Regions from separate parts of the Janthinobacterium glycogeni genome, predicted to be linked through region 3. Evidence: predicted binding sites of a transcription regulator. Region 3 holds the regulator's gene; each other region holds the start of a gene.
The links. Region 3 encodes FliA, which starts transcription of late flagellar genes. Its sites were predicted from a motif close to CTAAAGTTTNNNNNNNNNNNGCCGNTA; they were not measured.
Positions count from the first base shown of each region.

Region 1: the regulator FliA is predicted to act here: its motif matches at 4,674-4,700, upstream of ACQ4W4_RS14490 (flagellar protein FliT).
Region 2: the regulator FliA is predicted to act here: its motif matches at 3,009-3,035, upstream of ACQ4W4_RS14125 (DUF5610 domain-containing protein).

Region 1 is NZ_JBNYXP010000005.1:343,770-353,749, forward strand. It holds gene bufB (MNIO family bufferin maturase) at 1-356, shown strand, start outside; gene ACQ4W4_RS14465 (hypothetical protein) at 486-770, opposite strand; gene ACQ4W4_RS14470 (RNA-binding S4 domain-containing protein) at 895-1,116, opposite strand; gene fumC (class II fumarate hydratase) at 1,212-2,606, opposite strand; gene ACQ4W4_RS14480 (type IV pilus assembly protein FimV) at 2,779-3,915, shown strand; gene ACQ4W4_RS14485 (hypothetical protein) at 4,071-4,385, opposite strand; gene ACQ4W4_RS14490 (flagellar protein FliT) at 4,334-4,585, opposite strand; gene ACQ4W4_RS14495 (HDOD domain-containing protein) at 4,810-5,637, opposite strand; gene ACQ4W4_RS14500 (M13 family metallopeptidase) at 5,793-7,868, shown strand; gene ACQ4W4_RS14505 (class I SAM-dependent methyltransferase) at 7,936-8,568, shown strand; gene ACQ4W4_RS14510 (CsbD family protein) at 8,743-8,928, shown strand; gene ACQ4W4_RS14515 (S9 family peptidase) at 9,001-9,980, opposite strand, start outside.
Region 2 is NZ_JBNYXP010000005.1:267,254-277,233, reverse strand. It holds gene ACQ4W4_RS14140 (DUF1345 domain-containing protein) at 1-502, shown strand, start outside; gene ACQ4W4_RS14135 (HPF/RaiA family ribosome-associated protein) at 699-1,076, shown strand; gene ACQ4W4_RS14130 (GGDEF domain-containing protein) at 1,338-2,303, shown strand; gene ACQ4W4_RS14125 (DUF5610 domain-containing protein) at 2,305-2,937, opposite strand; gene sbcB (exodeoxyribonuclease I) at 3,085-4,533, shown strand; gene pyrF (orotidine-5'-phosphate decarboxylase) at 4,658-5,482, opposite strand; gene ACQ4W4_RS14110 (LemA family protein) at 5,640-6,254, shown strand; gene ACQ4W4_RS14105 (TPM domain-containing protein) at 6,256-7,089, shown strand; gene ACQ4W4_RS14100 (TPM domain-containing protein) at 7,089-7,610, shown strand; gene ACQ4W4_RS14095 (SDR family NAD(P)-dependent oxidoreductase) at 7,682-8,446, shown strand; gene ACQ4W4_RS14090 (VanZ family protein) at 8,993-9,418, shown strand; gene ACQ4W4_RS14085 (hypothetical protein) at 9,445-9,732, opposite strand; gene ACQ4W4_RS14080 (hypothetical protein) at 9,954-9,980, shown strand, end outside.
Region 3 is NZ_JBNYXP010000001.1:958,125-968,104, forward strand. It holds gene flgB (flagellar basal body rod protein FlgB) at 1-342, opposite strand, end outside; gene flgA (flagellar basal body P-ring formation chaperone FlgA) at 533-1,228, shown strand; gene flgM (flagellar biosynthesis anti-sigma factor FlgM) at 1,340-1,648, shown strand; gene ACQ4W4_RS04425 (flagella synthesis protein FlgN) at 1,657-2,124, shown strand; gene ACQ4W4_RS04430 (FxDxF family PEP-CTERM protein) at 2,557-3,120, shown strand; gene ACQ4W4_RS04435 (hypothetical protein) at 3,254-4,111, opposite strand; gene ACQ4W4_RS04440 (translation initiation factor Sui1) at 4,183-4,545, opposite strand; gene motD (flagellar motor protein MotD) at 4,661-5,452, opposite strand; gene ACQ4W4_RS04450 (flagellar motor protein) at 5,458-6,204, opposite strand; gene ACQ4W4_RS04455 (RNA polymerase sigma factor FliA) at 6,186-6,917, opposite strand; gene ACQ4W4_RS04460 (MinD/ParA family ATP-binding protein) at 6,963-7,826, opposite strand; gene flhF (flagellar biosynthesis GTPase FlhF) at 7,819-9,147, opposite strand; gene flhA (flagellar biosynthesis protein FlhA) at 9,415-9,980, opposite strand, start outside.

The DNA of each region.
Region 1 (9,980 bases), on a different contig from region 3:
CGCTGGCCGCCTTGCATCCCGATCAGCTGGAAGCGCGGCGTTTTACCTTGCATCCCACTTGCGTTTTGCTGGCCTCCGACTGGCAAGTGGCGGCCCTGTGGCAAGCGCATCAGGATGATGATGGGGAGAGAAGGTTTCCGCAAGAGATGCAATCGGCCGGCTGGGCGCTGGTATGCAGGACGCGCTGGAAAGCGCAGTTGCTGGTACTGGATGTGGCCGCGCATGCAGCCTTGCTGGCCTTGCAGCAGGGGCAGACGTTTGGCGCCGCGCTCGATGCGGCGTTCGAGCTGGACCCGGCATTCGACCTGGCCGCGCACTTGCGCCAGTGGCTGGCGCATGCGGTATTGACGACCTGACGGTTTAGTACGCCTATCAAAACCTGCTACGCGTCGTAATTTGCGGTCTGCGATGCTCACTGTACCTTCGTACAGTTGCGCTTCTCAACCACCACTTCCGTCCGCTCGCTACGGTTTTGTTAGGCGTTGTTATTCGAAGGCCCGCAGCAGGCGCGCTTCGCCCGTCTGATCGCGGTACAGGGCATTCGCGGCCAGGGTGGCGTCCATCATGCGCGTCACTTGCTCTTCTTCAAAGCGGGCCAGTTCGGCCGTCGCCGCGACGAGGGCCAGTTCCAGCCTGGCGCGCGCGCTCTGGTACAGGCTGCTGGTATATTTGTCCGTGTTACGCAGCAATTCTTCCGCGTTTTCTATGACCTGGCGCAAGTCGCCGATCAGGCGTTCCTGGCTGCGCGTACCTTGTTCGGGATGGTCCATGGCGCTTCCCTTCCGCAATCGATATTTATCTGACAATAACGACATGTTTGCAGCTTGATGCAGGCAGCCGGCCGGCGGGGGGCTGGCTGTACGCATGGGGCCGCTTTTGCGCCCCATGCCGGCATCAAACGGGAGCGACGACCGTGATACGGATATCGCCCACGCTGACGACCTGGCCGGCGCGGATCTTGGCGGTCTTGCGCAATTCCTTCTTGCCATCGACCTTCACTACGCCGCTATCGACCATGACCTTGCCTGCGCCACCGCTGTCGCACAGGCCGACCAGCTTCAGCAGCTGGTTCAGCTCGACGAACTCGGATGTTAAATCAAAGCTTACTTTTTGCATTGTATCCCTTATTGCAATGATGTGTTTTCAACACTTGATGACGACCTCAACTAATCCATAGTTTACCTGAAGCCGCCAGCAATGCAGGGTGTAACTCAGCTTTTGTTGGGCCGCGTCATCTCCAGCGGCACGATCCATGCGCTGAATTGCTCTTCCGTCACAAAGCCCAGGGCCAGCGCCGCTTCCTTCAAGGTCGTGCCTTCGTGCTGGGCTTGCTTGGCGATTTGCGCCGCCTTGTCGTAGCCGATGTGCGGCGCCAGCGCCGTGACCAGCATCAGGGAGCGTTCCATCAGTTCGGCGATGCGGTCACGGTTCGGCGCGATGCCGTGTGCGCAATGCTCGTCGAAGCTGCGCATGCCGTCGCCGAGCAGGCGCGCGCTTTGCAGGAAGTTGTGCGCAATCAAGGGCTTGAAGACGTTCAGCTCGAAATTGCCCGAGGCGCCGCCCACCGTGATGGCCACGTCGTTGCCGAAGACCTGGCAGCACAGCATGGTCAGCGCTTCGCACTGGGTAGGGTTGACCTTGCCCGGCATGATGGAGCTGCCCGGCTCGTTTTCGGGGATGGTGATCTCACCGAGGCCGGAGCGGGGGCCGGACGCCATCCAGCGCACGTCGTTGGCGATTTTCATCAGGGCCGTGGCCAGGGTTTTGAGAGCGCCATGGGCGGCGACCAGCGCATCGTGGGCGGCCAGGGCGGCAAACTTGTTGCTGGCCGTCTCGAATGGCTGGCCCGTCAGGCGCGCCAGTTCGGCGGCGATGCGGCCGGCAAATTCCACGTGGGCATTCAATCCCGTGCCCACGGCCGTGCCGCCGGCGGCCAGCTGCAGCAGCGGCGGCAACGCTGCCGTGATGATGTGTTCGGCAAAGTCCAGTTGCGCCACGTAGCCGGAAAATTCCTGGCCCAGGGTCAGCGGCGTCGCGTCCTGCAAATGCGTGCGCCCGATCTTGACGATGTCGGCAAATTCGGTGGCTTTCGCGTCCAGGGTGGCGCGCAGCTGGCGCAGCGGCGGCAAGACCGTGTTGGCGACGGCCAGGGCGGCGGCCACATGGATGGCGGTGGGAAAGATGTCGTTCGAGGACTGGCCCAGGTTGACGTCGTCGTTCGGGTGCAGCAGGCGCTCGGCGCCGCGCAAGCCGCCGATCAGCTCGGAACCGCGGTTGGCCAGCACCTCGTTCATGTTCATATTGCTTTGCGTGCCAGAGCCCGTCTGCCAGACGGCCAGCGGGAATTCGATGTCGTGCTTGCCGGCCAGCACTTCATCGGCCGCCTGCGTGATGGCGATGGCTTTCTTGCCATCCAATAATCCCAGGTCCAGGTTGACGTGGGCGGCCGCGCGCTTGACGGTGGCCAGGGCGGCGATCAGTTCGGGCGGCATCTTTTCCGTGGAGATATGGAAATGCTCGAGCGAGCGCTGCGTTTGCGCTCCCCAAAGCCGGTCGGCAGGTACGTCGATCGGGCCGAAACTGTCGCGTTCGATTCTGCTACTCATGGCATCCCTTTCATCGATGGAGGTGGATCGAGTGTACTCCAGGCGTCAAAAAGGCACAGGATGATGCTGTATTGCATCATTTTTGCCGCAAGCCATCTATATTTTTGCGATTTCCTGCCGTTAAAGACAGGCGAGTTCCCCTTATTTATCCTGTTATCAAAGCGATCAGTCCATGCACAGCAGCATCCTTCCCCGTTGGTCTTTGATCGCGTGCGCCGCCGCCAGCCTGGGCTTGCCGCCCGTCATGGCGGCCGAGCTGGGCGAGATGGCGGTGCTCTCGCACGTGGGCCAGCCCTTGCTGGCCGAGCTCGAGCTGACGGCCCTGGCGCCAGATGAGGTCAATGGCGTGGCCGTGCGCCTGGCTTCGCCCGATGTGTACCGAGGTGGCGGCATCGGCATGGATCCTGCCTTGCAAACCTTGACGATCAGCCCGTTTGAGCGCGGTGGACGCCATTATGTGCGCGTGGCCACGCGGCAAGCGATCCAGGCGGGGCATGTGCACCTGTATTTATTGCTGGGCAATGGCAGTGGCGCCGTCGTGCGCCTGGGCACCTTGTGGTTGACGCCGCCGCCGCCCGCCGCCGCTCCCGTCAGTGCGCCGGCCCGGCCAGCTATTCCGGTGCCCGCGTCTGTCTCCACGCCGGTGCCGTCGCCACGCGCCGTACCCGTCGCGCCGTCGCCCGACGCCGCCGCGCTGGCGGCCCGCGCGCGGGCCGAGGGCCTCGTGCGTCCGGCGCGCGTGTTTGTGCCGCCGCCCGCCGCGCCCGCGCCGGCTGCCTCTGTTCTGCGTCCGCCGCCCGTGCGGCGCGCCACGGCGCCCGTGGCCGCTTGTGCGCCGCAGGCCAGCCTGGAGCAGGCACAAGCGTGCGAGGCGCTGGACGAGAAAAATACGGCCCTTAATGACAAGCTCGGTGAACTGGAAGGCAAGATCGGCGCCTTGCAACAGGCGCTGGCGCTGCCTGCCGCCGCCGCTGCCGTTGCGCCAGTTGCCGCGCCGGCCGAGGCGCAACCGCCCCATGCCAAGCCCAAGCCCCTGCATGCGGCGCCGGCGCCCGACAAGGACAAGAAGGCGGGCGGCAACGGGATGTTGTGGCTCGGTATCGGCACCCTGGTCTTCCTGCTGCTGACGGCGCTCATCGCGTACATCGTGCGCAAGCGCAGGCAAGCGGCGGGTCCGGGCGCGCCGTCGAAATACTGGGTGCTGCTGCGCAAGCCATTCGGCCGCAGGAAGAAGGATGTGCCCGTGCTGACGGAAGCGGTGGAAGAAGGGGCGGCGGCCGAGCCGGAAGCGGAGCCGTTCTCGCGCTAATGCTGCCGCAAGGCCGCACCACAATTTGATATAAAAAAAGATATTGAAAAAATACATGGAAACGCTTGCCAATCACGTTGCCTGATTCTTAAAGATGGTGATATGATTAATTCAGTGGACTTGCTCTACGACAAAACAGCCCCAGCCTGGCGCAGTCACCAACGATAGTGTGGCGCGGCAAACCAGGTGTAGCGTTGCATAAATGCCTGGGTCTGGAAGCGGTTCGCGATGCCGACGATGTGCTCGCGAACGCCGGATGCAACCGGCAGCGAGGCGACGCCAGGAGATACCTGGGGCTCGCCTTCCAAATTCCCCTCCTTGTTCTTGAGCGCCGCAGATGGCGCGCTCCCCGGCAAGGCGGCAGACGTAAAAAAAGCACCCTCGGGTGCTTTTGTCGTTTCTGGCTGGCGCTGCGATCTTACATGCGCGCGCGCGAACCCTGCATGGCGTTCGGCAGTTGCGTCATCCATGGTTCCGTGATGGTGCGGATTTCGCGGTCATTGGCCAGGATTTGCTTGAGCAAGTCGATCTTGCGCAGGCGCGAGGCGCCGGCCAGGGCAGGCACCTTGTCCGTCATGGTCGCGCTGGCGGCGCTGGCGCACTGGTTTTCCAGGGTATCCAAGCCATCCCAGTCGCTCGAACGTGCGGCCACGACCATTTTATTGGTCATTCCTGCAATATTTTCATACATCGAAAGAACGTCGTTGGAGGTCATGAGCACACCCGTAACTAGTGAATGGATTACCGCTTGTCTAGATTAACGGCAGCTCCAGGGGGAACTTGAGGGTGTTTTTGAAAAAAAAGTGAAAATAATTTGGCGTTTTTTTGGCGGGCAGGCGGCATCGCCCGCAAACCCGCATGCCTGCTCGGTTGGCGATGCGGGCAACGGCCAGCTTACTTGACGAGTTCTTCCAGGCCGGCGCTCAGTTCGGCAAGCGGCGGCATCCTGTCGACCAGCACGGAGGGCGGCAAACCAAGCGCTTCGGCCACCTCGCTGGGATAGCAGGCGATGATTTCTTCATTGCTCAGCTGGTTTTCATCGATGCGCGCGCGCCAGGCGGCCAGGTGGATGATGGCGGCCAGGCGGTTCAACGGTGGCTTGGCCAGCGGAGCGGGGAAGGCGGCGATGGCCTCGGCAAAGGCGGGCGGAAACTTCCAGCGGCGCGCCAGCTCGGCGCCCACCTGCGCATAATCGTAGCCCAGCGACACCCGTTCCGCATCGAGCCGGCGCGCGTCGAGCGGCGGGGCGATCTTGTCGAGCTGCATGGCTTGCTCGGGCATGGCGGCATGGATCACCAGTTGTCCGATCGCATGCATCATGCCGATGGTGAAAGCCAGGTCCTGGTTGTCGCCCGTCTGCCTGGCGATCCAGCGGGCAGATACGGCGCTGTGCAGGCTGTAGCGCCAGAACTGCGCCAAATTCAGGCCCGGCACGGCTTTGAAACCGCTGACGAGGCCGGAGCTGATGACGAGGGTGCGCACGGTAACAAAACCGAGCATCAGCACGGCGTCTTCCACCGTGCCGATGCTGCGCGAGACGTGGTAATAGGCCGAGTTGGCCAGCCGCAGCAGCTTGGCGCTCAAGGCCGGGTCCGCTCCCAGCTGGCGCGCGATGTCTTCGGTGGCGATGGCGGGGTTGTCGAAACTGCGCACCAATTCATCGACGATCTTCGGGGCGGCAGGCAGGGCGTGGGGATGCTGGAACAGCGCTTCCAGTTGCATGGCAATCTCCTTGGCGTTCGTGCGGTACGGCATGCGGTCGTGCCACTATATGCCGATTTTTTGTCCGCATGCAAAAAAGTTAGGGGACGGTTTTTCGCCCCAAAAAAGCAGGATTTTCAGGTTATGATTTTGGCTATTACATCGAAAGGATCGCCATGCACGGTTTGTATTTGTCCTGGTCCCGGACGCCAGTCCAGGCCGCCATCATCCTCGCCCTGGCCGGCGTCTCGCTGACCGGTTTGCCTGCCCGGGCGCATGGACAGCAAGGGGCCGTCAGCGCCGCCGCCCCCGTCCCCGCTGCCGCGAAGGCCTTGCCCGGTGACGATTTCTACGATTACGTGAATGGCGACTGGCTGCGCGCCACGGACATTCCCGCCGACCGCAGCAGCTGGGGCTCGTTCGCCATCCTCGCCAACGCCACCAACGAGCGCATCATCGCCCTCGTCGAAGGTCTGGCGGCGGCGCCGCAGGCGGATGCCTCCGCGCGCCAGGTCAGCGATTTTTACCGTTCCTGGATGGATGAAGCGGCTATCGAAGCGAAAGGCTGGGCGCCGATCAAGCCGCTGCTCAAGAAGATCGATGGCATACGCGACCAGGCGGGGCTGGCCCGCGCGCTGGGCGAGAGCCTGCGCGCCGATGTCGACCCGCTCAACGCCACCAATTTTTACACGGAAAACCTGTTCGGCCTGTGGGTCGCGCAAGACTTGAACGACACCACGCGCAATGTGGCCTACCTGCTGCAGGGCGGGCTGGGTTTGCCCGACCGCGCCTTTTACCAGAGCGACAGTGCCCGCATGCAGGGCTTGCGCGCCGGCTACCAGGCGCATATCGCCGCCATGCTCAAGCAGGCCGGCTACCGCGATGCGCCGGCCCGCGCCGCGCGCGTGTTTGCGCTCGAACAGCAAATTGCTGCAAGTCACGCCAGCCGCGAGGATTCGGCCGATGTCGCCAAGGGCAACAATGCATGGCGCGCCGCCGACTTCGCCAGCAAGGCGCCGGGCCTGGACTGGCAAGCCTTCTTCCAGGCGGCAGGCCTGGGCAAGCAGACGGATTTCATCGTCTGGCATCCGACGGCCATGACGGGCAGCGCCGCACTGGTGGCAAGCGTGCCGCTGGCCACGTGGAAAGATTTCCTGGCCTTCCACGCGATTAACCATTTCAGCACGATCTTGCCGAAGGCGGCCGCCGACCAGCGCTTCGCCTTCTATGGCAGCGCCCTGAGCGGCACGCCGCAGCAGTCGCTGCGCAGCAAGCGGGCGCTGGCCGCGACGAATGCGGCCCTCAGCGACGCCGTCGGCAAGCTGTACGTGGAACGCTATTTCCCGCCGGAATCGAAAGCCCGCGTGCAGGACATGGTGACGAATATCGTCGCCGCCTTCTCGCGCCGCATCGACAAGCTGGACTGGATGGCGCCGGCCACCAAGGCGCAGGCGCAGGAAAAACTCAAGACCCTGTACGTGGGCGTGGGCTACCCCGAACAGTGGGAAAGCTATGTGGGCTTGCGCGTGGTGCGCGGCGATGCGCTGGGCAATGTGCAGCGGGCGGAGCAGTTCCATTACCGGCAGGAACTGGCCAAGCTGGGCCAGTCTCCTGACCGCAAAGCCTGGGCCATGCCGGCGCAGCTGGTCAACGCCGTCAACCTGCCGCTGCAAAATGCATTGAATTTCCCAGCCGCCATTTTGCAGCCGCCCTTCTTCGACCCGCAGGCATCCGATGCGGCCAACTATGGCGGCATCGGCGCCACCATCGGCCACGAGATCAGCCACAGCTTCGACGACCAGGGCGCGCAGTTCGACGCCCAGGGCAAGCTGCGCGACTGGTGGACGCCGGCCGACCTGGCGCATTTCCAATCGGCATCCAAGCAATTGGTGGCGCAGTTCGCGGCTTATAAGCCGTTTCCCGACCTGGCCGTGAATGGCCAGCTGACCCTGAGCGAAAACCTGGCCGACCTGGCCGGCGTGGCAGCCGCCTATGACGCGTTCACCCTGTCGCAGCAGGGCAAGCCGGCGCAGCCCGCGGCGGACCGCGAGTTCTTCATCGGCTATGGCGTCAGCTGGCGCAGCAAGGCGCGCGAAGCGGCGGCGCGCCAGCAAATCCTCACGGATGGCCATGCGCCGGCGCAATACCGCGCCGCCACCGTGCGCAACCTCGACGCCTGGTATCCGGCCTTCGACGTCCAGCCGGGCCAGCAGCTGTACCTGGCGCCGGAACAGCGCGTGCGCGTCTGGTAGTCATAAGCGGTGCCGGACGCCCAGCGCGCCGGCACCGTAAAATGGCGTGATTACTGATTGGAGCGCCATGAAGCCAACCCCGCAAGATCCCATCCACGCCATCACGGGCCGCACCCTGGCCCATTACGACGCCAGCGCCGAGCAGTTTTTCGAAGGCACGCGCGATCACGACGTCAGCCAGAACATCGCCGCGCTGCTGAACGCCATCGGCAAGCCCGCGCCGCTGGCCATCCTCGACCTGGGCTGCGGCCCCGGCCGCGATCTGAAGGCGTTCACGGCCCTGGGCCACCACGCCACGGGCGTTGACGGCTGCCCCCGTTTCGTCGAGATGGCGCGCGCCTACAGCGGCTGCAGCGTATGGCAGCAGGATTTCGTCGACCTCGACTTGCCCGCCGCGCACTTCGACGGCGTGTTCGCCAATGCCGTGCTGTTCCACGTGCCCAGCGCCGCCTTGCCCGGCGTGCTGCGCGCTTTGTACGCGTGCCTGAAACCGGGCGGTATGCTGTTCAGCTCGAATCCGCGCGGGCAAAACCAGGAAGGCTGGAACGGCGCGCGCTACGGCAGTTACCACGACGAAGCGACATGGGCCGGCTACATGCAGGCGGCCGGTTTTACCCTGGTCGAGCAATACTATCGGCCGCCCGGCTTGCCGCGCGAGCAGCAGCCGTGGCTCGCTACCGTATGGCGGAAACAAGCCTGATCGGCGCACTTTGCATGAATTTTGACATGTGTTAGGAACCGTACATAGTTTTTGCGGCCTCGGGCGTACTATGGATACATCGACACGCAGCAAGCAGTTTGCAACGGCGTGTGAGCCGCAGTACCGGCCTTTTTGGCTGGACAACAGATGTACCAACTACAGTGAGGATTTATCATGAACAAAGATCAAGTCGAAGGTAAACTGAAGGAAGTCGGCGGTAAAATCCAGGAAGCCGCTGGCAAAGTCGTCGGCAGCGAAGAACAGCAAGCCAAGGGCCTGGCAAACCAGGTCGAAGGCAAAGTGCAGAAGAAGGTCGGCGACGTCAAGGATGCGGTCGAGACCGTTACGCGCAAACCTTAAGCTGACGTACGCTCAATAAAAAAACCGCCGCCTGTCGCGAGACAGGCGGCGGTTTTTATTTGTGGGCGCGCTTTACTTCGCTACGCCCAGGTTTTGCTTGAAGAACATTTCAATTTTCTTGTACACGTGGCGCTGGCCCGCGCGCGACGAGATGCCGTGCTTGGCGCCCGGGTAGGTCATCAGGTCGAACTGCACGCCGCGGTTCACCAGCGCGTCGATCAGGCGCGTGCTGTTGCTGAACAGGACGTTGTCGTCGGCCATGCCATGCACCAGCAGCAGCGGCGACTTCAGGCCGTCGAGGTGGGCGAATACGGTGCTGGCCTTGTAGCCGTCCACGTTTTCCTTCGGCATGCCGAGGAATTGCTCCGTGTAATGGGTGTCGTACAACGACCAGTCGGTCACGGGCGCCACCGACACGCCCATGGCGATCTTGTCGGATGCTGCCGACAGCAAACGCAGGGTCATGAAACCGCCGTAGCTCCAGCCGAACACGCCGATGCGTTTAGGATCGACGAAGCTTTGCTTGCCCAGCCAGTCGATGCCGACCAGCTGGTCGGCCACTTCGGCCGCGCCCAGGTTGTGATAGATGGCGTCCGTGAAGGCGCGCTCGCGGCGCGACGAGCCCCGGTTGTCGAGGCGGAAGACGACAAAGCCCTGCTGCGCCATGTACTGGTCGAAGTTGTTGCCCCAGCGGCGAGCCACATGCTGCGAGTGCGGGCCGCCGTACGTCGACAGGTAGACGGGATAGCGTTTGCCCGCATCGAAGTTCGACGGCTTGACGATCGAATAGTGCAGGGTCTGGCCATCGTTGGCCTTCAGGGTGCCGTACTCCGTCGGCAGGTGGTCGGCCTTGTACTTGAAATACGGATGGCTGGCGTTGAGCGCATTTTCTTCCAGCCAGCCCACCATGGCGCCGTCCGGGCGGCGGATGCTCACTTGCGGCGGCGTGGCCGGGTCGGAATACGTGTCGACGAAGACTTCGCCATTGCGCGAGAACGTCGTGTCGTGCCAGCCGTCGGCTTTCGTCACGCGCTGCGGCTTGTCGGCCGTGC
Region 2 (9,980 bases), on a different contig from region 3:
GATGGCCTGGATGATGATGCGCGCCAACCATCACAAGGTCAAGGTGATGGCGGCGCGCCAGGATGAGCGCGCCACCACGGTGCTGTCGGCCCTGTCCGTTGCATCCGTGATGAGCCTGGTGGCCATCGTCTCGCAACTGTCTTCGATGAAAGACATGGCGCCCGACGGGCGCGCGCTGCATTACGGCTTGACGATCCTGACACTGGTCGGTTCCTGGTTCCTCGTCGGTACCCTGTTCTGCTTCCACTATGCCCACCTGTATTACCAGGCCGACCCCGCCCTGCGCCCCCTGAAGTTTCCCGACGACGAGCAAAACCCCGATTACTGGGATTTTCTGTATTTCGCCTTTACCATCGCCGTGGCCGTACAAACGTCGGACGTTTCCGTGCAGACGCGGCTGATGCGGCAGATCGTGCTGGGACAATCCGTGCTGAGCTTTTTCTTCAACCTGGTCGTGCTGGGGCTGTCGATCAATATCGCGGCAGGCCTGATCAATGGATAAGGCTGACGATAAATAATTTCGTAGTGGAAACTTGACCTGGCTGAAGGGTTAAGCTCATCTTAATCGTGCGCCCCCTCTTGAAATACTGGAAAGAGGAGTAAGATAAGTTCCATGCACAGAGGTCATGTGCATGAGGCAGCAACCAGGCCGCAGCACGCCTGAGATGGGTTTTTTTTGAATTGACAGGAGTAAGCATATGCAAATCAATATTCATACCGACAGCACCATCGCCAACACCGCTGGACTGAACGAACATGTGCAATCCGTACTTGAAAGCGCACTGAGCCGCTTCCGCGACAACCTGACCCGCATCGAAGTCCATATCAGCGACACGAATGGCCCGAAAGGCGGCGCCGACGATATCCGCTGCGTCATGGAAGCACGCGTTGCTGGCTATCAACCGATTGCCGTGACCGAACAGAACGCCACCGTGCATCAATCCGTTGCCGGCGCCACCGACAAACTGAAACGCGCCATCGATAGCGCCCTGGGCCGCCTGCAAGACAGCAAGCGCCACGCCACCGGCAAGAATGCCGTGATCGATACGGCCGAAGCGGAAGAAACCGCCGAGTAATTCCCCACCTGCAGGATTTCCAGAGACTGAGGCAGCCGTTCAAGGCTGCCTTTGCACATCTGGAGCCACCTTCCTGCGCGACAACATCCATAATAGAACTGCAAGCATTCCAACTTATTAACGCGACAATGAAATAATTGTCGTATTTCCCACAGTAAGTGACACCAAGCAAGCCTTTGCCGTTACAGCCAAGTCCGCTTTACGCTATCATGAAGCTACCGGCCCCCTGCTCGCGCGCGCCGGCTTTTTGAAAGTGTGATTGTGGAACAGATCGGCAACTTCGGCGCTTCAGGCTGCAACATCGGCGATTTACAGCTATTTCGCGATGGAGCGGACAGCCAGACGGCCGCCATGCTGGCGCCCTGTCCCGTCATGCGCCTCGAAGCGGGCGAAGCCATCGCCGACACACAGGGCACCAGCCTGTACATCGTCTTGCGCGGTTCGCTGGCCGTGGCCGCCGACATCCACACGGGCATGGATGACGGCACCGTCAGCAAGGTCTTGCCCGGCGAAAGCGTGGGCGAACAATCGGTGCTCGACGAAGCGAGCAGCCTGGCCGCCATTTCCGCTCTGGAAGAAACCGACTTGCTGGTGATCGACGCGGCCGTCGTCTGGGAATTGATCGAGCAATCGAACGGTTTGGCGCGCAACCTGCTGCGCCTGCTGTCCTTCCGCATCCGCGCCGCCAACGCCCTGCTGCGCCGCCGGCAGAAACTGGGGGAGTTCTACCGCCAGATGTCGATGGTCGACAGCCTGACGGGCTTGTACAACCGCGCCTGGCTCACCGATTTATTGCCGAACATGATAGTCACGGCCCACGCCAGCGGCTCGCCGATGTCGCTGGTGATGATAGACCTCGACCATTTCAAGCGTTTCAACGACACGCACGGCCACCAGGCTGGCGACCAGGCGCTGCGCATTGCCGCGCAAGTGCTGGGCGCGGCCCTGCGGCCCACGGATTTTGCCGTGCGCTATGGTGGCGAGGAAATGATGGTGATCTTGCCCGATACCAGCGAACACGTGGCCTTGCGGGTCGCCGAACGCTTGTGCGAACGCATGCAGCAAGCCGTCATCTTCGCCGACATGCGCAGCGCGCTGCCGCACATCACGGGTTCCTTCGGCGTGGCCAGCCTGGCGCCCGGACAGGACGACGAAGCGCTGATCGCCACTGCGGACGCGGCGCTCTACCGGGCAAAAGCCTCGGGTCGCAACCGGGTCATGCTGTAGCTCAGGCAGCCTTGCTGTCGGCCGGCTTGGCCGGTGTGGCAGGCGCCGCTGCGTCATCCTTCTTGCTGCTGTGCGCGGCGATGAAGTCGGCATAGCCCTTCTGCACCAGCTCGTACGTCTTGTCGATATTGCCGGCGATGTCGCCATTCAGCACTTTCAAGCCGCCCAGAATGTCGCGCGCTTCCTTGAAGCCTTTTTCCATGCCGCCGCTGATGGTATCCATGAACTTGGTCAGGGCCGTATCGTCGTCCAGGCCGGGATTCTGTTTCTTGAAGGCGTCAAAAAATCCCGTCGACAGCGATACAATGCGGCTCGCCGTCGCTTCGGCGCTGTTGTCCTGCGAGGCCGCGTTCTGGATCGCGTCCTCGCCGTACTGGCCCTTCAACGCTTCATTGATGTTGGTGATGGCCGTCTTGTACAGCAGCGCCAGCGGCTCGTTCTCGGAACCGATCGACACGTTCAGCGAGGCCTGCATGATGGAGGCGTTCAATTGCAGCTTGCTGCGGTCGTTCACGCTCATTTCAGCGTTGACGCCGTCCTTTTGCTGGACTTTATCGTCCTTGCCGGCAACGCCCGTACTGACGGAAGTCACGGAAGGGGTGGAATTGCCGCTTGCGGCGATGGGAATTGACACGATAGACCTCCTTGAACGGGCAATGTATGCCACCATGCGGGAAACGCGATGATGACCATCCTCTCGTGTAGTATCGGCAGGTTTTCAGAAAACTGTAGCAGCGGCCGCTTTTAGGGGCCCGGATAACCAATCAAGCAACGACCATCAATGACTAACCAGACCTTTCTTTGGCACGACTACGAAACCTTTGGCGCCCAGCCGCGCCGCGACCGACCGGCCCAGTTCGCCGCCATCCGCACGGATGCCGAACTCAACGAGATCGGCGAACCCATCATGCTGTATTGTCAGCCTGCCAATGATTTCCTGCCCGACCCGCAATCGTGCCTGATCACGGGCATCACGCCGCAGCAATGTCTGCAGCTGGGCGTGTCAGAACACCAGTTCGCCGCCACCATCGAGGCGGCCTTTTCCGAGCCGGGCACGATCGGCGTGGGCTACAACACCATCCGTTTCGACGATGAAGTCACGCGTTTCCTGTTCTGGCGCAACCTGATCGACCCGTATGCGCGCGAATGGAAAAACCATTGCGGCCGCTGGGACATCCTCGACGTGGTGCGCATGACGCACGCGCTGCGCCCGGAAGGCATCGCATGGCCGAAGCGCGACGATGGCCAGACCAGTTTCAAACTGGAACACTTGAGCAAGGCCAATGGCCTGGTCCACGAAGCGGCGCACGATGCGCTGTCCGACGTGCGCGCCACCATCGCCCTGGCGCGCCTGATCAAACAGAAACAGCCGAAACTGTTCGAATTCTGCCTGGCGCTGCACAAGAAGGACAGGGTCGCCAGCGAAATGGGCATGCACTTGGCCGCTGGCGAGCGCCAGCCTTTCCTGCACGTGTCGGGCATGTTCCCCGCCGAACGGGGCTGCCTGGGCGTCGTCTGGCCGCTGGCCACGCACCCGAGCAATAAAAATGAAATCCTCGTCTGGGATTGCGCCTACGACCCGCGCGAACTGTTCCAGCTGGACGCCGACACCATCCGCACGCGCCTGTTCACGCGCAAGGAAGCCATGCCGGAAGGCATGACGCGCCTGCCCGTGAAAAGCGTGCACCTGAATAAGTCGCCCATGCTGGTCGGCAACTTGAAGACCTTGTCGCCGGCCATGGCCGCGCAATGGGGCATCGACGTGGACGCCGCGAAGATCAATGCCCAGCTGGCCGCCGCGGCGCCGAACATGGACGCCATCTGGGCCGAAGTGTTCCAGCGCCCGGGCGCGAACGTCGCGCTGGACGTGGATGAAGATTTATACAATGGTTTCGTCAGCAATGACGACCGCCGTTTGCTCGAATCCTTGCGTCGTGAAACGCCGGCCAAGCTGGCCACGGCCCGCCCCTCGTTTGCCGACGAACGCCTGCAGGAATTGCTGTTCCGCTACCGCGCCCGCAATTTCCCGCAAACCCTGAGCGAAGCGGAAAGCCTGCGCTGGGAACAGCACCGCGCCGCCCGACTATTCGACGGCGACGGCGGCGCCCGCACCATCGAAATGCTGTTTACGGAGATCGACGTGCTGTCGGAGTCGGTCGATGAGCGAGGGGAAGAGATTCTGGGCGAGCTGTACGACTATGCGGAGATGGTTGCGCCCATGCGCGACTGAAGGACCAGGGCGGCCAGGTAGGTCGGATTAGCGAGGCAAAGCCCCGCGTAATCCGACAACATTGTTGGCCCGAGCGTGGTGGTATCGGATTACGCGGCTACGCCGCTAATCCGACCTACGCCGCTTAAACCGCACGATGTTGATTGATCGCATCGCGCGTTTCAATGGCCACGCGCCGCGCCGCGTCGGCCCAGTCTTCGCCGTCCTGCGGCGTGGCGTAGATGATGGCGCGCGAGGAGCTGATCATCATGCCCATGCCGTTCGCCGTCTGGCCCGCGCCGACGGTGGCGGCGATGTCGCCGCCCTGGGCGCCGATGCCGGGCACCAGCAGCGGCATGTCGCCCACGATGGCGCGCACTTGCGCCAGTTCTTCAGGGAAGGTGGCGCCGACGACGAGCGCGCACTGGCCATTCTTGTTCCATTTCCCGGCCACCAGGCGCGCCACGCGCTGGTACAGCGGTTCGCCGTCCGTGTCGAGGAATTGCAGGTCCGAGCCGCCCGGGTTCGAGGTGCGGCACAGGATGATCACGCCGCGGTCTTTCCACGCCAGGTAGGGATCGAGCGAATCCTCACCCATGTACGGGTTCACGGTGACGGCGTCGGCGCCATAGCGTTCGAACGCTTCGCGCGCGTATTGCGTGGCCGTCGCGCCGATATCGCCCCGTTTCGCGTCGAGGATCAGCGGGATGTGCGGATAGTTCTCGCGCACGTAGCGGCAGATGTCTTCCAGCTGCTTTTCCGCGCCCAGCGCGGCAAAATAGGCGATCTGCGGCTTGAAGGCGCAGGCCAGGTCGGCCGTGGCATCGATGATGCGCGTGCAAAAGGTGGTGATTCCATCAGGCAAGTCGCGCAGTTCGGCCGGCAGTTTCGCCAGGTCGGGGTCCAGGCCCACGCACAGCAGGGAATTATTGGCCGTCCACGCGGCGGATAATTTATCGATGAAATTCACGGCACACCTTCTCTATATTCAGTTGCAAACCCCGTATTGTAACGCGGCGCAGGCCATGCAAGGCAGGCTGAGCCGGCGCCTGGCGCTTATTAAACCGACATGGCGGGCCGTTTCAGGTATATTTGCCCCACCTCCTTTACTCTGCACGGAACCCATCATGCAAATCATCAATCAATTCACCAAATGGCTGCGCCTGGCGCTGAGCGTCACCGTCCTGGCCGGCATCCTGACGGGCTGCGGCTACAACGACTTCCAGAGCAAGGACGAAGCCACCAAGGCCGCCTGGGGCGAAGTGGTCAACCAGTACCAGCGCCGCGCCGACCTGATTCCCAACCTGGTGAACACCGTCAAGGGCTACGCCACGCACGAACGCGAAACCCTGGAAGCGGTGACCAAGGCACGCGCCGCCGCCACCAGTTTCCAGATCACGCCCGAGGTGCTGAACGACCCGGCAGCCTTTGAAAAGTTCCAGCAAGTGCAGGGCCAGCTGTCGTCGGCCCTGTCGCGCCTGATGGTGGTGTCCGAGAAATACCCTGACCTGAAAGCCGATACCAGCTTCCGCGACTTGCAGTCGCAGCTGGAAGGCACGGAAAACCGCATCACCGTGGCGCGCCAGCGTTACATTGCCGCCGTACAGGATTACAACGTGCATGCGCGCAGCTTCCCGAACAACCTGACGGCGATGATCTTCGGCTACAAGGTCAAGCCTTCGTTCACGGTGGAAAACGAAAAAGCCATTTCGACCGCGCCGACCGTCAACTTCGGCAAATAAGATGAAAGCCTGGTCTTATCTGGCGGCGCTGGCGACGGCGCTGCTGCTGTGGTCGATGCCGCCGGCCGGCGCGCAGGGCTTGCAGCCCGTGCCGCCGCTGACCGCGCGCGTGACGGACAACGCCGGCATGCTCGACGCCAAACAAAAGGCGGCACTGGAAGGCGTGCTGGCCGATTACGAAGCCAAGACGGGCAGCCAGATCGCCGTGCTGCTGGTCAAGAGTACGGAACCGGAAGCCATCGAGCAATACAGCATCCGCGTGACGGATGCCTGGAAGCTGGGCCGCAAGGGCGTCGATGACGGCGTGCTGCTGATGGTGGCGAAGGACAACCCATCGTCCTTGCGCCGTTTGCGCATCGAGGCGGGCCGCGGCGTACAGGGCGTGCTGACGGATGCGCAATCGAAACGCATCCTGCAGGACGTGATCGCGCCGCATTTCAAGCAAAATGACTATTACGGCGGCCTGGTGGCCGGCATTGGCGCCATCGCTACCTTGCTGAACCAGGAACAATTCCCCGCACCGGCGCAAAAACAGGCCCCGGCGACTGTGGAAGCTGGCGGCCTGACCTTCTGGCTGCCGCTGCTGTTCTTTGGCTTTCTTGTGCTCGTGACCGTGTTCCGCTCGCGCGGCGGGCCGAACCGGCTGCAGCGCGGCAGCAACTGGTCCAGCGGCGCCACCGGTGTCGTGCTGGGCAGCATTTTGAGTCAGGCGCTGAACAACCGCAGTGGCGGAGGAGGCTTCGGCGGCGGCGGCGGATTTGGCGGCGGCGGCGGCGGCGGTTTCGGAGGCGGCGGCGGCGGTTTTGACGGTGGCGGCGCCTCGGGAGATTGGTAATGACGAAACAACTGACATTCGGACAGCGCTGTGGACGCGCCTTGAAACATTTGCGGGGCACGCCGGCCACGGCGCGCCAGGCCTTTCCAGAACGCACCCTGAAAGCCATCGAAACGGCGATTGCCGACGGTGAAACGATGCACCGGGCGGAAGTGCGCCTGATCGTCGAAGCGGCCCTGACGCCGGGCATGGCCTATCAGGGCGTGAGCAACCGCGAGCGGGCGCGCGAACTGTTCGCCCAGTATGGCGTGTGGGATACGGAAGACAACGTTGGCGTGCTGATCTATATCAACCTGGCCGAACACCAGGTCGATATCGTGGCCGACCGCAACGTGGGCCGACGCGTGACGCCGGAACAGTGGCAAGCCGTGTGCCGCACCATGACGGGCGGCTTCAAGGAAGGCAATTTCCACGACAGCACCTTGCACGCGCTGGCGCAGCTCAATACCCTGCTGCAAAGCCACTTCCCCGCCGATGGCACGCGCGGCAACCAGCTGCCGAACGAACCCATCCTCCTCTGATTCCCGCCCGGGGATTACAATCCGCCATGGCCCCGCAGCATGGCGGCGCCCCCACCCGCCGAGGAGAAAACATGAAACTGATCGATAAAACTGCCATCGTCACGGGCGCCACGCAAGGCATCGGCCTCGCTTGCGCCACCCGCCTGATCGCCGAAGGGGCGCAAGTGATGCTGGTCGACATCAAGGAAGAAGGCGCGCAGGCGGCCGCCGCCCTCGGCCCGCAGGCGCGCTTCTTTTGCGCCGACGTCAGCCAGAAGGCGGACGTCGACGCCATGCTAAAGGAAACGCTGGCCCAGTTCGGCCACATCGATATCCTCGTCAACAATGCGGGCGTCACGCATGCGGCCGATTTCCTCGACGTGTGCGAAGACGATTTCGACCGGGTCATGCGCATTAACCTGAAATCGATGTTCCTGTGCGGCCAGGCCGTGGCGCGCGAGATGGTCAAGCGCAACAGCGGCTGCATCATCAACATGTCCAGCGTGAATGCGGAACTGGCCATTCCGAACCAGGTGCCGTACGTGGTGTCGAAAGGCGCCATCAACCAGCTGACTAAGGTCATGGCCTTGAACCTGGCGCCGCACGGCGTGCGCGTCAACGGCATCGGGCCGGGCACCATCCTGACGGAACTGGCCAAGCAGGCAGTGCTGTCGAGCCCGCAGGCGCGCCACACGATTTTGTCGCGCACGCCGCTGGGCCGCTGCGGCGAACCGGAAGAAGTGGCCGGCATCGCCGCCTTCCTGGCCAGCGACGACGCCACCTACATGACGGGCCAGACCATCTATGTCGATGGCGGGCGCATGGCGCTCAACTACACGGTGGCCGTGAAGGAATGAAGGCTGACGCAGGTAGTTATATTAAAAAATAATAATAGATATCTAAAAATACCATTAGACACATATCGTGCGACGCAGCATAATGCACCTGTCTCCACTATTCTCCTCCAAGAAAATAGTTTTAAGCCCGCTTTCACCAGCGGGCTTTTTTTTGCCATGACTGCTGCAACATGGCCATTCTTGCCATGTCCCACAATCTTCCCGGTGATTCTGCTTGCCGCAAAAAAAATGTTGCGGCGTGTCATCAGCCCGTCATTTTCGCCCCCTATACTTGCTTCATCTGCTGTACAGGCAACCGATATGCCTGACTACAGACAGGTGTGCCGCCATGGCACACCACTCCCCTTTCATGACCGTGGCGGGCGCCGGCAAGGTGCGCGACAGGGTAAGTACCGAGCAACTCTCAACTCTTGACCCTTTCATTTGGGTTTTTGGCCCGCGCCCCCGCGGGCCTTTTTTTGCCCGCTCGGCAAACTCTTGCGCGAAAACACGATGACCCGCCATGCACATGGTATCGTGACGGCCTCTCCACCGTCCTGACGCATCATGCCCGCACTATTTCTGGAACTCTGTTTTGCCGACCGCTACGAACGCCTGCGCTACCGCACGGCCCTGCTGTTGTATGTGCTGGTGATTTTGATCGGCGACATCCCCGGCGTGCGCGCGGACGTGGGCCAATATGCGTCGGGCGGCGTGCTGCACTCCTTCGGCTATGGCGTGCTGGCACTGATCCTGTTCAGCGGCACGGCCGGCGGCATGGCCCGCCGGGCGCTGCTGTCGGTGCTGATGGTGGCGGCCATGGGCGCGCTGGACGAATTCATCCAGAGTTTCCTGCCTTACCGCCACGGCGCCGTCAGCGACTGGGTGGTCGATATCACGGCCGCGACGGCGGTCTGCCTGCCGCTGTATTTCCTCTGGCCGAAAATGGTCGCCGGCGCCCTGGGCAAGGGCGCGCCGCAGCCCGAAGCCTGAACTGGCGCGAGATACGGCGCCGCCCGTCAGGCACGGTCCGCTTCGCTATCCTGCAATGCCAGCCGCAACTGCCCCTGGCCGCGCGCGCTGCGCGTGCCCAGGCACCGCATCAGGGCGCGCGCCTCGCGCCGGCTGCCCGCACCCAAGGCACGTGCCGCATCGCGCTGCATGTCCAGCAACTGTTCCGAGCGCGCCAGCAGCACCAGGCCATGCAAGGCCTGGGTCAGGACATGGCGCGCACGGGCATCGCGCGCGGTGCCGCCGACGGCCAGCACCAACTCATCGATCAGTTTTGCGGTAGAGCCAGATGACATTTTTTCTCCCGATTGAACAGTGAGGAAACGTGCAGCCGCACGAAGTGGTAATTGCCAGCATCTTTTATACCAAGCGCGGCAATAAGACGCTTGATCTAGCTCAATCGGCAATGTCGGCCTCCGAACATTCGTGTTCCGCCATGCTCTTACATGCAGCAATCGCTGCCATCCGCAATCACCGCGGGTGCCGATCCTGAGTGTGCGACCATGAGGAGACCAAAATGAGATCGAAAACAACCCTGCTGCTG
Region 3 (9,980 bases):
CATGTCGACCGTGTTGCCATCGACGGCGCCCTGGGCCGGCGCGCGGTACAGCAGCGGCGTGCCGTCGGCCAGGGTCTCGACCTTGCCCCCCGTGCTGCCACCGACGGCGGCGGCGACGCCCTTGCCCGGCATATGCTGCGGCGCCGTGCCCTTCAGGGCCGGCTGCACGCCATCCTTGCGCGCCATCGCCCCCTTCAGCGCGCTGGCGAAATCGACGTCGCGCGCCTTGTAGTTGGGCGTGTCGGCATTGGCGATATTCGAGGCGAGCAATTCCTGGCGCGTCGAGCGCAGGCTCAGCGCCGTCTCGTTGAAGCGCATGTAATCGTCGAGTTTCCCTATCATGTCAGGCTCCGGAAAGATCTGCCACTGGCGCCTGAGATGGCGGAAGGATGGCGGTATAGTGATGACAGGAAACATAGTACGGCGCCCGCCGGCAAGACCATCGCCGGATCAGACCGTACTTTTACCCCTTAATCGGCGCTTCAAACGGGGCGGCGCGCACTATCATGGCACTATTCCAGAGGCCTATACCATGAAAACACCGCTCGCTTTCCTCTTCGCTCTTGCCGCCCTGCCACTGCTGGCGCAGGCGCAAAACGCCGGCCGGCAGACGCCGGAGGCGCTGCGCAACAGCGTGGAACAATTCCTGCAAGTGCAAAGCAACGGCTTGCCGGGCAAGGTGACGGTCACCGTCGGCGCCGTCGATCCGCGACTGAACCTGGCCGCCTGCCCCGCGCCGCAAGCATTCATGGCGCCTGGCGCCCGCGCCTGGGGCAAGACTACCGTGGGCGTGCGCTGCACGGCCCCCTCCAACTGGACCATTTATCTGCAGGCGAACGTGGCCGTCGTGGGCGACTATGTGGCCAGCGCCGTGCCGCTGGCGCAAGGGCAAGCCATCGACGCCAGCCAGCTGGTGACGATGCAGGGCGACCTGGCAGCATTGCCGGCAGGCATCGCCACCGACATGGCCCAGGTGGTGGGCGCCAGCACGAATATTTCCTTGCCGCCAGGCACGCCGATGCGCCTCGATACCCTGCGCCGCAAGCCGGTGGTGATGCAGGGCCAGCTGGTGCGCGTTGTTTCCAGTGGCAACGGTTTCCAAGTGGCATCAGAAGGACGCGCCATCGGCAGCGCCGGCGACGGTCAGACGGTACAGGTACGCACGCAGAGCGGCCAGCAGATCAGCGGCGTGGCGCGGGCTGGCGGCATGGTGGAGGTCGCCTTTTAAACTCGGATGGACAGCGATATTGTGGTCTTGCGCACTAAAGTTTCGGAAGAAGGTGCCGATAATGACACATATCCCGGAGTTTTTTGACTTCGACCAGACGAGGATCACGCTGTGAAAATTACCGATAACACCATTAAAAGCAATCCCGGCCTGCCGGTGGCGCCCGCGAATACTTCGGGCGCCCGGAATGCCGAGAAAGCCCAGGCAACACCGACGACGTCGGACAATGTACGCCTGTCGCCGCAAGGACAGGCATTAGCGGCCAGTGCAACTGCCGGCAGCGGCGCCGTGTTCGACACGAAGAAAGTCGAACGCATCAAGCTGGCGATCGCCGACGGCCAGTTCCAGGTCAACTCTGAAAAAGTGGCGGACGGTCTCCTCGACACGGTCAAGGACTTGCTGCACTCACGAAATAGATAGGTTTCCTCATGCAATCAGTGACTCCGTTTTCCAGCCTGCGCGACGAGCAACAGCTCATGACCACATTGCTGGCATTGATGAAAGAAGAACAGCGGCATCTGGTTGCCGCTGACATCGATGCAATCACGGAGCTCACGGCCCGCAAGACGGCGCTCGTCGGGCAGTTGAGCCAGCTGGCGGCGCAACGCCACCAGGCGCTGGCGGCAGCCGGCTTCACGGCCGCCGAAGCGGGCATGGAAGACTGGCTGGTCAGCACCAGCGATGCCGAGGCGGCGCCCCTGTGGAAAGCCCTGCTCGAGACGACACGCGAAGCGAAGGAACAGAACCGGCTGAACAGCCTGCTGGTCAACAAGCACATGCTGCATACGCAAGGCGCCCTGAACGCCATGCGCCCCACCGCCCAAAGCGGCAATTTCTACGGCCCCAGCGGCCAACCGATGGCGAACACGACCAGCCGGCGCGTCGTCATCGGCTAAGTATCTTCCCGCTTCACCCCCAGCGATGGAACAGCAGCGACAGGCACAGCAATAAGCCCTTGCTGCATGCCTGACGCCGTCTCGAACAGCGGCCCGATACCACGGCCATCGCGACGAACATCATCGCCGTACCGCCCCACTTTCAGCGAGAATGCGGCGGAGCCGGCGTGCCCGCATTCCCTCCACAACGCCGCACGCAGAAACAACAGCGCCCCCTTTCACGTCCACACATTTGAGCACGCTCAAACTTGATGGAAATGATGACTATATGCTAACTACAGCATACGCCGCACCAATACATGGCGGGACTTTCCTCGCCGACACGAACGTCGTTCCCGCAGGCATAGCTAATCCATTGCACGCGTCCAGCTTGCGCTTTGGCGCTGCGCCATGACGCACACCACTTCCACTGCACATACACAGGAGCATGATATGAACTCTCTCTCAGTAACCAAGGCTGGCGCGGCGCTGCTGCTCGGCTACACCCTGCTGGCGCCAGCCGCGCAGGCCGAGACGCAAGCCGTGTTCTACAACCATCTCGTATCGACGGCCGTGGTGGCCGCGCCGCTGCTGGCGCAAGACACCTTGTTCGTCGACACCTTCACGACGGAGCGCGGCTCGCTGCTGCAAACGACCACGTTTACGGTCGGCAGCGGCGTGCAGTCGTTCACGGGGAACGCCGCCTGGCTGGTCACGGGCGCCAGCGAATTCGGTCCCCGCCTGACCGGCGTCAACATTGACTTGTTCGACTCCAGCCATAACCTGGTGCAGTCCGACACCTTCGCCGGCGTGCTGGGCGCGTTTGCCCATTCGACTTTCAACGGCCTGCTGGGACCTGGCATCTATACCCTGGTGGCAAGCGGCCTCGGCGTGCGTGATTCCGTGCTGGACATTTCCATCACCACGGCCGTGCCCGAACCGGAAACCTACGGCATGCTGCTGGCGGGACTGGGGCTGATCGGCTATAGCGTACGGCGCCGCAAGACGGCTGTCTGACCCGCACCCGGCGCCTGCAAGCACTGCCGTAGCTGGCAGACCTGGCGCCGGTGCGGCGACGCCACGCACGGACTGGCCTATGCACGGACTGGCTGATGCACGGGCCAGCCTATGCAGAGGCTGGTCTACGCACTCAACCGTGCGTGGGCCGGCCCGTATGCTGGCGGAATTTCGCGGCGATGCCATTCGCCTTGATCAGGGCGGCGGCCTGCTGCTCGGGTGTCAACTCGTTCTGCAGCCAGTGCCAGTAGCTGTCCTGGTAGGGATTCGTGGTGCCGGGCGTAAGGATGTCGTCGTAGACCATGCGCAGGGCCAGCAGGTAGCCATACGCTTGCGGCGCGTCTTTCTGCACCACGTCGCCATCGCGCAGGTAGGCCATCATCAGGGTCGATACGCTGGTCAGTTCCGCCGCATCCGCCTGCGCCGTCAGCTGGGCGATGGCTTGCCGCTTCCATGCCTGCACCAGCGGATCGTCGGGACGGTTGCGCAGCGCGCTGCGGTCGCCGAACGGGCCTTCCGACAGGAACAGGGTGGCCGCGCCCGGAACGCCGCCTTGCGCGGCAGTGGCCAGGTAGCCAAGGCGGTCCTCGCGCTGGCGCTGCGTCAGACCCGCGCACAGCTGCTGCTGGGCAGTTTTTTCTTCCGCCGTCATTTCTCGCCCCAACTCGAATTCCATCCCCGGCAAGCGGCTTTCGCGCTGGAAGACGATGCAGTCGTCGATCAGGTTGTAGGCCGCATACGCGTCCTCCGGCTTGCCGCTGGCGCCCAGGCGTTCGAGCCGCTGCGCCAGGGACACGACAACGGGCGCGGGATCGGCGGCCGGGGTGGCGTCGATACTCAAATACGACGCCAGGCTGCGTCCCGCCGGCGCGCTGGCGGCAGCGGCGGCGCCAGTGTCCGGCGCGCCGCCATCGGGTGCGGGCCAGTACACGAGCGCCAGCACTGCCGCGATGGCAGCGGCGATGGCAATACCGGTCAGTTTGCTGTTCATATGAGGTGGCGCATAAAAGGAAATGCACGTTACCACAGGCGCACGGCAGCGGGCCGCACGCCTTCGCACGCTCAGCCGCCGGCCTTTTTCGGCTGGTGGCCCAGCTTGGCCAGCGCCGCCATCACCGTCTCGACATGGTCGCCCTGCACTTCGATCACGCCGTCCTTGACCGTGCCGCCCGAGCCGCATTGCGTGCGCAGCTGCTTGCCCAGCAGGGCCAGCGCGGCGGCGTCCAGCGCCAAGCCCTTGACCACGGTCACGCTCTTGCCGCCACGGCCCTTGGTCTGGCGCGACACGCGTACCACGCCATCGCCCGCCGGCGCCGTCTTGGCTTGCGCCTTGCACGCGCACTGCGCCAGCGGCAGGCGGCAGGCGGGACACATGCGGCCCGTCTCGGTGGAATAGACGAGACCGCCCAGGGAGCTGCTTTTCATGATGGAGTCGTAAAAGATGGGAAGGCGGCGATTGTACCAAGCAATGCCGGGGGCAGTTCCTTCGGAATCGGTATGCGCCCTATTCGGCCGCTTCCCCCCGACGGGTCTGCCCTCACTAGTCAGGTGTCGCGGGTGTCGCCACGGCAGGAGGCGCCGTCGGCACTTCCGTCACCGTTTCCGGGATCCCCGAGAGGATCGTCACGGCGACCCGGCGGTTGCGCGCGCGCCCTTCCGGGGTTTCGTTGGGCGCCACGGGGATATTGTCGGCGTGGCCCACCGCCGTCAGGCGCGATGCCTTGACGCCGCTGGCGATGAACAGGCGCACCACGGCGCTGGCGCGCGCGGCCGACAATTCCCAGTTCGAGGCAAAATTGGAATTGCTGATCGGCTGCACGTCGGTATGCCCTTCCACCTGCACATCGTGCGTGTCATCCTTGAGCAGCACGGCGACGGCGCGCAGGGCCTGGTCCGATTCGGCCGTCAGGCGCGCCGCGCCCGGGTCGAACAGCACGCTGGCATTGATTTCCACGCTCACGCCGCGGCTCGTCTGCGTGACCCGCACCTTGCCTTCCTTGACCAGCGGCGCCAGGGTGGACGTGAGGTCCTGCGCCAGGCGCGTCATGTGTTCGCGCTCGCGGCGGATGGCTTCCGTGCGGCGTTTCAGGGCGGGATTCGGCAACGGGATCGCCTGCGGCGCTTCCATGATGATGGGCGGCGCACCCTTTTCCAGGCTGAAGGCCTGGCCGATGGCGTTCTGGAAGACGCGGTACTTGCCTTCGTTGACTTGCGAAATCGCGTACATCACGACGAAAAACGCGAACAGCAAAGTGATAAAGTCGGCGTACGAGATCAGCCAGCGGTCCTGGTTGTCCGGTTCCTCGTCATACTTCCTGCGCGCGCGCCGCATCATGGTCAGTGCTCGTGCAGCAGACTGGACACGCGCTCTTCGATGATGCGCGTGTGGTCGCCCGTGGCGATGTCGTACAGCACGGCGGCCGTGATTTCATACTGCACCACGCGACGCGAGACGATGGCCTTGAGCTTGTTCGCCACCGGCAGGAACAGCAGATTGGCCAGACCCACGCCATAGATCGTGGAAACAAAAGCCACGGCGATGCCGCTGCCCAGTTTGCTCGGGTCGGTGAGGTTTTCCATCACGTGGATCAGGCCCAGCACGGCGCCCAGGATGCCGATGGTGGGCGAATAGCCGGCCGCCGATTCCCACACCTTGACGGCCTGGCGCTCGGCCATTTCGTAGGCGGAGATTTCCACGTCGAGCAGCTGGCGCAGCTTGTCGGGCGCGATGCCGTCGACGATCATGCGCAAGCCCTTGGCGTTGAAGCGGTCGGCCGTGTTTTCCATCAGGCGCTCGAGCGCCAGCGGACCGTCGCGGCGCGCCGTCAGGCTCCACTGCCCGATGTCGCGCGCCAGCGCGGCGCGCGTGTCGGCCGGCGGCAAAAACACCCAGCGCAGCATTTCCAGGCCGCGCACGAAGGTGCGCAACCGCGTTTGCAGCAGCACGGCGCCGAAGGTGCCGATGATGACGATGGCAAAGGCGGCCGGCTGCAGCAGGGAGGCCATCTTGCCGCCTTCCAGTGCCTGGCCGACCAAGAGGCCCGCCAGCGCCAGCGCCAGCCCGATTACGCTGGACCAGTCCACGCCTGCTCCCTCAAGGTTGCGCGCAGGCGCGCGACGGCCTGGGTATGCAGCTGCGAGACGCGCGATTCGGATACGCCCATCACCGCGCCGATCTCCTTCAGGTTCAGCTCTTCTTCGTAATACAGGCCCATGAGTATTTTCTCGCGTGGTGGCAGCGCGTCGATGGCATCGATCACGGATTGCCGGAAATCGGTATCGAGCAGGGAACGCAAGGGGTCGCTGTCCTCGTCCACGCAGTGGCGGTCGAGGAAGCTGTCATTGCCATCCGGGTCATGAAAGTCTTCGTAGTACACCAGCTGGTGGCCGCCGCCGTCGCCCAGCATTTCCTGGTAATCGGCCAGCGACATTTTCAGCAGCTTCGCCACTTCCGACTCCGTCGGCGGATGGCCGAGGCGCTGCTGCAAGGTGCTCATCGCCTCTTCGATCTTGCGCATGTTCTGGCGCATGCTGCGCGGCAGCCAGTCGCTGGTGCGCAATTCGTCGAGCATGGCGCCGCGGATGCGCAGCACGGCATACGTCTCGAACTGCGCGCCATGCGTCTCTTCATAGCGGGTAATGGCATCGAGCAGGCCGATCATGCCGGCCTGGATCAGGTCATCGACCTCGACCGAAGGCGGCAATTTCGCCTTCATATGGTGCGCCAGACGCTTCACCAGCGGAATGTGCTCCGTCAGCAAATAGTCCTTGTTCGATTTCCCTTTGACCGTGTACATAGGCTGCTTATTGTTTTCTCGTCTTATCTGGTGCTACGGTTGGTGTCAGGCGCTGAACTGGTGCGGGCTCCCCGTCTGGTACAAGGTGCCGCCAAGCACCGGCGCCGCCGAACGGGCCAGCCGCTCGGCCAGTCCGCGAAACGCCACCGAGGCGCCCGCCAGCGGAAACGCATCGACCACGCTGCGGCCCAGCCGCGCCGCGCGGTGCAGATATTCATCGGCAGGCACCGAACCCATCGAGGTCAGCTTCACGGCCAGGTAGCGGCTCGCCGCCTGTGCCATATTATCGTATACCACTTTTGCCTCGGATTCGGAAGCGCCCGTGACGAGAATGCCGAACGGACGGCGTCCCAGTTCCTGGCTCAGGCGCTTGATCAGGCAGTACGCCGCCTTGATCGAAGTGGCGCTGGTCGACACTTGCACCACGATATCCGACGAAGCCATCAGCGGCACGGGGAAGCAATCGCCCTCGTCGGCCACGACGCCGTCGACCAGCACGATGCCGCTCTGGCGCGCCAGCACCTCGAAGGTCTTGCCCAGGCGGCGCAATTCATCCTCGCCCGCATAGTCCATGCTGTCCATCAGGTGGTTACGCGCGCCCAGGCTGGCCACGCCGAAGCCTTGCGGCACCTGGTGGATGACCTGATTCAAGCCGCACTGCTGGCGCGCCACGTCGCGCAGGCTGGCGCCGTGCGCCAGTCCCAGCCGTGCAGCCACGCCGTCGCTGCCGCCGCTGGCGTCGAGCAGCAGCACGTCATTGCCGCCATAGGCGAGCGAAGCGCCCAGGTTGACCAGCATGGCGCCCTTGTCGTCCTGCGGCGTGGCCGAGAGGAACGTCATGACGCGCGGCTGCGGGCCGGCCAGCATGCGGCGCAAGCCTTCGGCCTGGTCGAAATCGAAATTAGCCAAGGTGCACCCCGCGCGCTTCATTATTGCGGGCGGCCGCCTGCGCCATCAGCAGCGGCAGTTCGGCATCGGAAAACTGCGTCGCCGCCGAGTCGCGCTTGAGCTTGAAGGCGCGGTCGATCAGGTAGCCGCGGTCGGCCAGGTACAGGTCTTCCGGCACGCGCTGGCCGTTCGACACATAAAACAGGTTCAGCTTCTGGCGGATCACCACGTCGAGCACGTTGCCGATCGACGCCGCTTCATCGAGCTTGGTCATGATGCAGCCGGCCAGGCCGCTGCCCTGGTAGGCGCGCACCACTTCGTTCAGCGTTTCCTGCGTCGCCGTCGAGTTCAGGCACAGCAAACGCTTCACGTCGGCGCCGGCGCCCGACAGCATGGCCACCTGTTCCGTCACCATCTGGTCACGCTGGCTCACGCCCACGGTATCGATCAGCACCGTGTGCTTGTTCTTGAGTTCCTTCAGGGCGATGCGCAAGTCCGCTTCATCCTTCACCGAATGCACCATCACGCCGAGGATCTTGCCGTAGATGCGCAGCTGTTCGTGCGCGCCGATACGGTAGGCATCCGTGGTGATCAGGGCCAGCTTTTCCGGGCCGTGGCGCATCACGCAACGGGCCGCCAGCTTGGCCGTGCTGGTGGTCTTGCCGACGCCGGTCGGGCCGACCAGCGCGAATACGCCGCCCTGCTCCAGCATGGCGTCTTCATTGGCGACCGTGTTCAGGTTGCGGCTCAGGACCGTCTTGATCCAGCGCATGCTTTGCGCACCGTCGAGGCCGGCGGGCAGCTTGTCGATCAGGTAGCGCGCCAGGCTGGCCGAGAAGCCGGCGGCCAGCATTTCGCGCAGCACGACGGCTTTTTGCGGCTCGCGCTGCTGCGTCGAGCCCCACGAGATTTCCGCCAGCTGGGTTTCCATCATGCCGCGCATGGCGCGGATTTCATTCATCATGCCGCTCATCTCGGCGGCGGCGTTTTCTTTGACGTGCGCCAGCGCGCTGGCCATCATCTGCTGCATGCGGGCCATGTCCACCGGCTCGCCGGCTGCCTGGCGCGGCGCGGCAGGACGTGGCGCAGACGGGCGCTGGGCCGGTGCGGCCGGACGCTGCGGCGTGGCGAACTGGGTCTGCAACTGGGGCCGGGGCTGGGCCATTTCGGACGCGGCCGGCGGCGAAGCCAGCGAAGCGGCATCGTCATTGGCCAGCGCGAGGATTTCCACCACGCCATCGGCCTGGCGGTTCGACAGGATCACGGCGTCGGGACCCAATGCTTCGCGCACCTTGCGCAGCGCATCGCGCGACGAGGCGCCCGTAAATTTCTTCACATTCATGACCGGCCTCCCAAGGCGGGGGTGGCGCAATATTGGCTGAACTGTGTGACCATCATCGACTCCTGTTGCTTGGGCGCTGTCTTCCACATGGACACAGATCACCCGGACAGTTTCCATTATTAGCGATGCTTGCAGGAAATGATCGAAGGAACAGGACGGGAAAGTACCCGTTATTCAGTTTGCCGGCAGGAAATTGATGTTTATTTGACCAAAAGCAAGGGCTGGGGTCAGACCCGGCGGGTCTGACCCCGATGCGAATGAAGATAACTACTGCGCCCCCACCAGCGCCGTGACGCGGATGGTCTTGGTTTCCGGCACTTCCGCATGCGACAGCACTTTGAGCTGCGGCAAGGCGCGGCGCAGGAAGCGCGACAGCAGGGCGCGCAGCGGCGCCGGCACCAGCAGCACCGGCGTCAGGCCCAGCGCTTCCTGTTGCTGCGCGGCCAGGCCCGCCTGGTGCGCGATGGTGTCGGCCAGGCCCGGCTCGATGCCGGCGCCGTCGCCGCCATTGCCCATCGCCTGCATCAGCAGGCGTTCCAGGCGGCTGTCGAGGGTCATCACGGACAACTCGGCCGCGCCGGGGAACAGCTGCTGCACGATGGCGCGGCCCAGGGCCACGCGCACCAGCGCCGTCAGATCGTTCGGGTCTTGCGTATGGACCGTATGCTCGGCCAGGGTTTCGATGATGGTGCGCATGTCGCGGATGTGCACGCCCTCGGCCAGCAGGTTCTGCAGCACTTTCTGCAGGGTCGACAGCGACAGCATCTTCGGCACCAGGTCTTCCACCAGGCGCGGCGCATCCTTGCCCAGGTGGTCGAGCAGCGACTGCACTT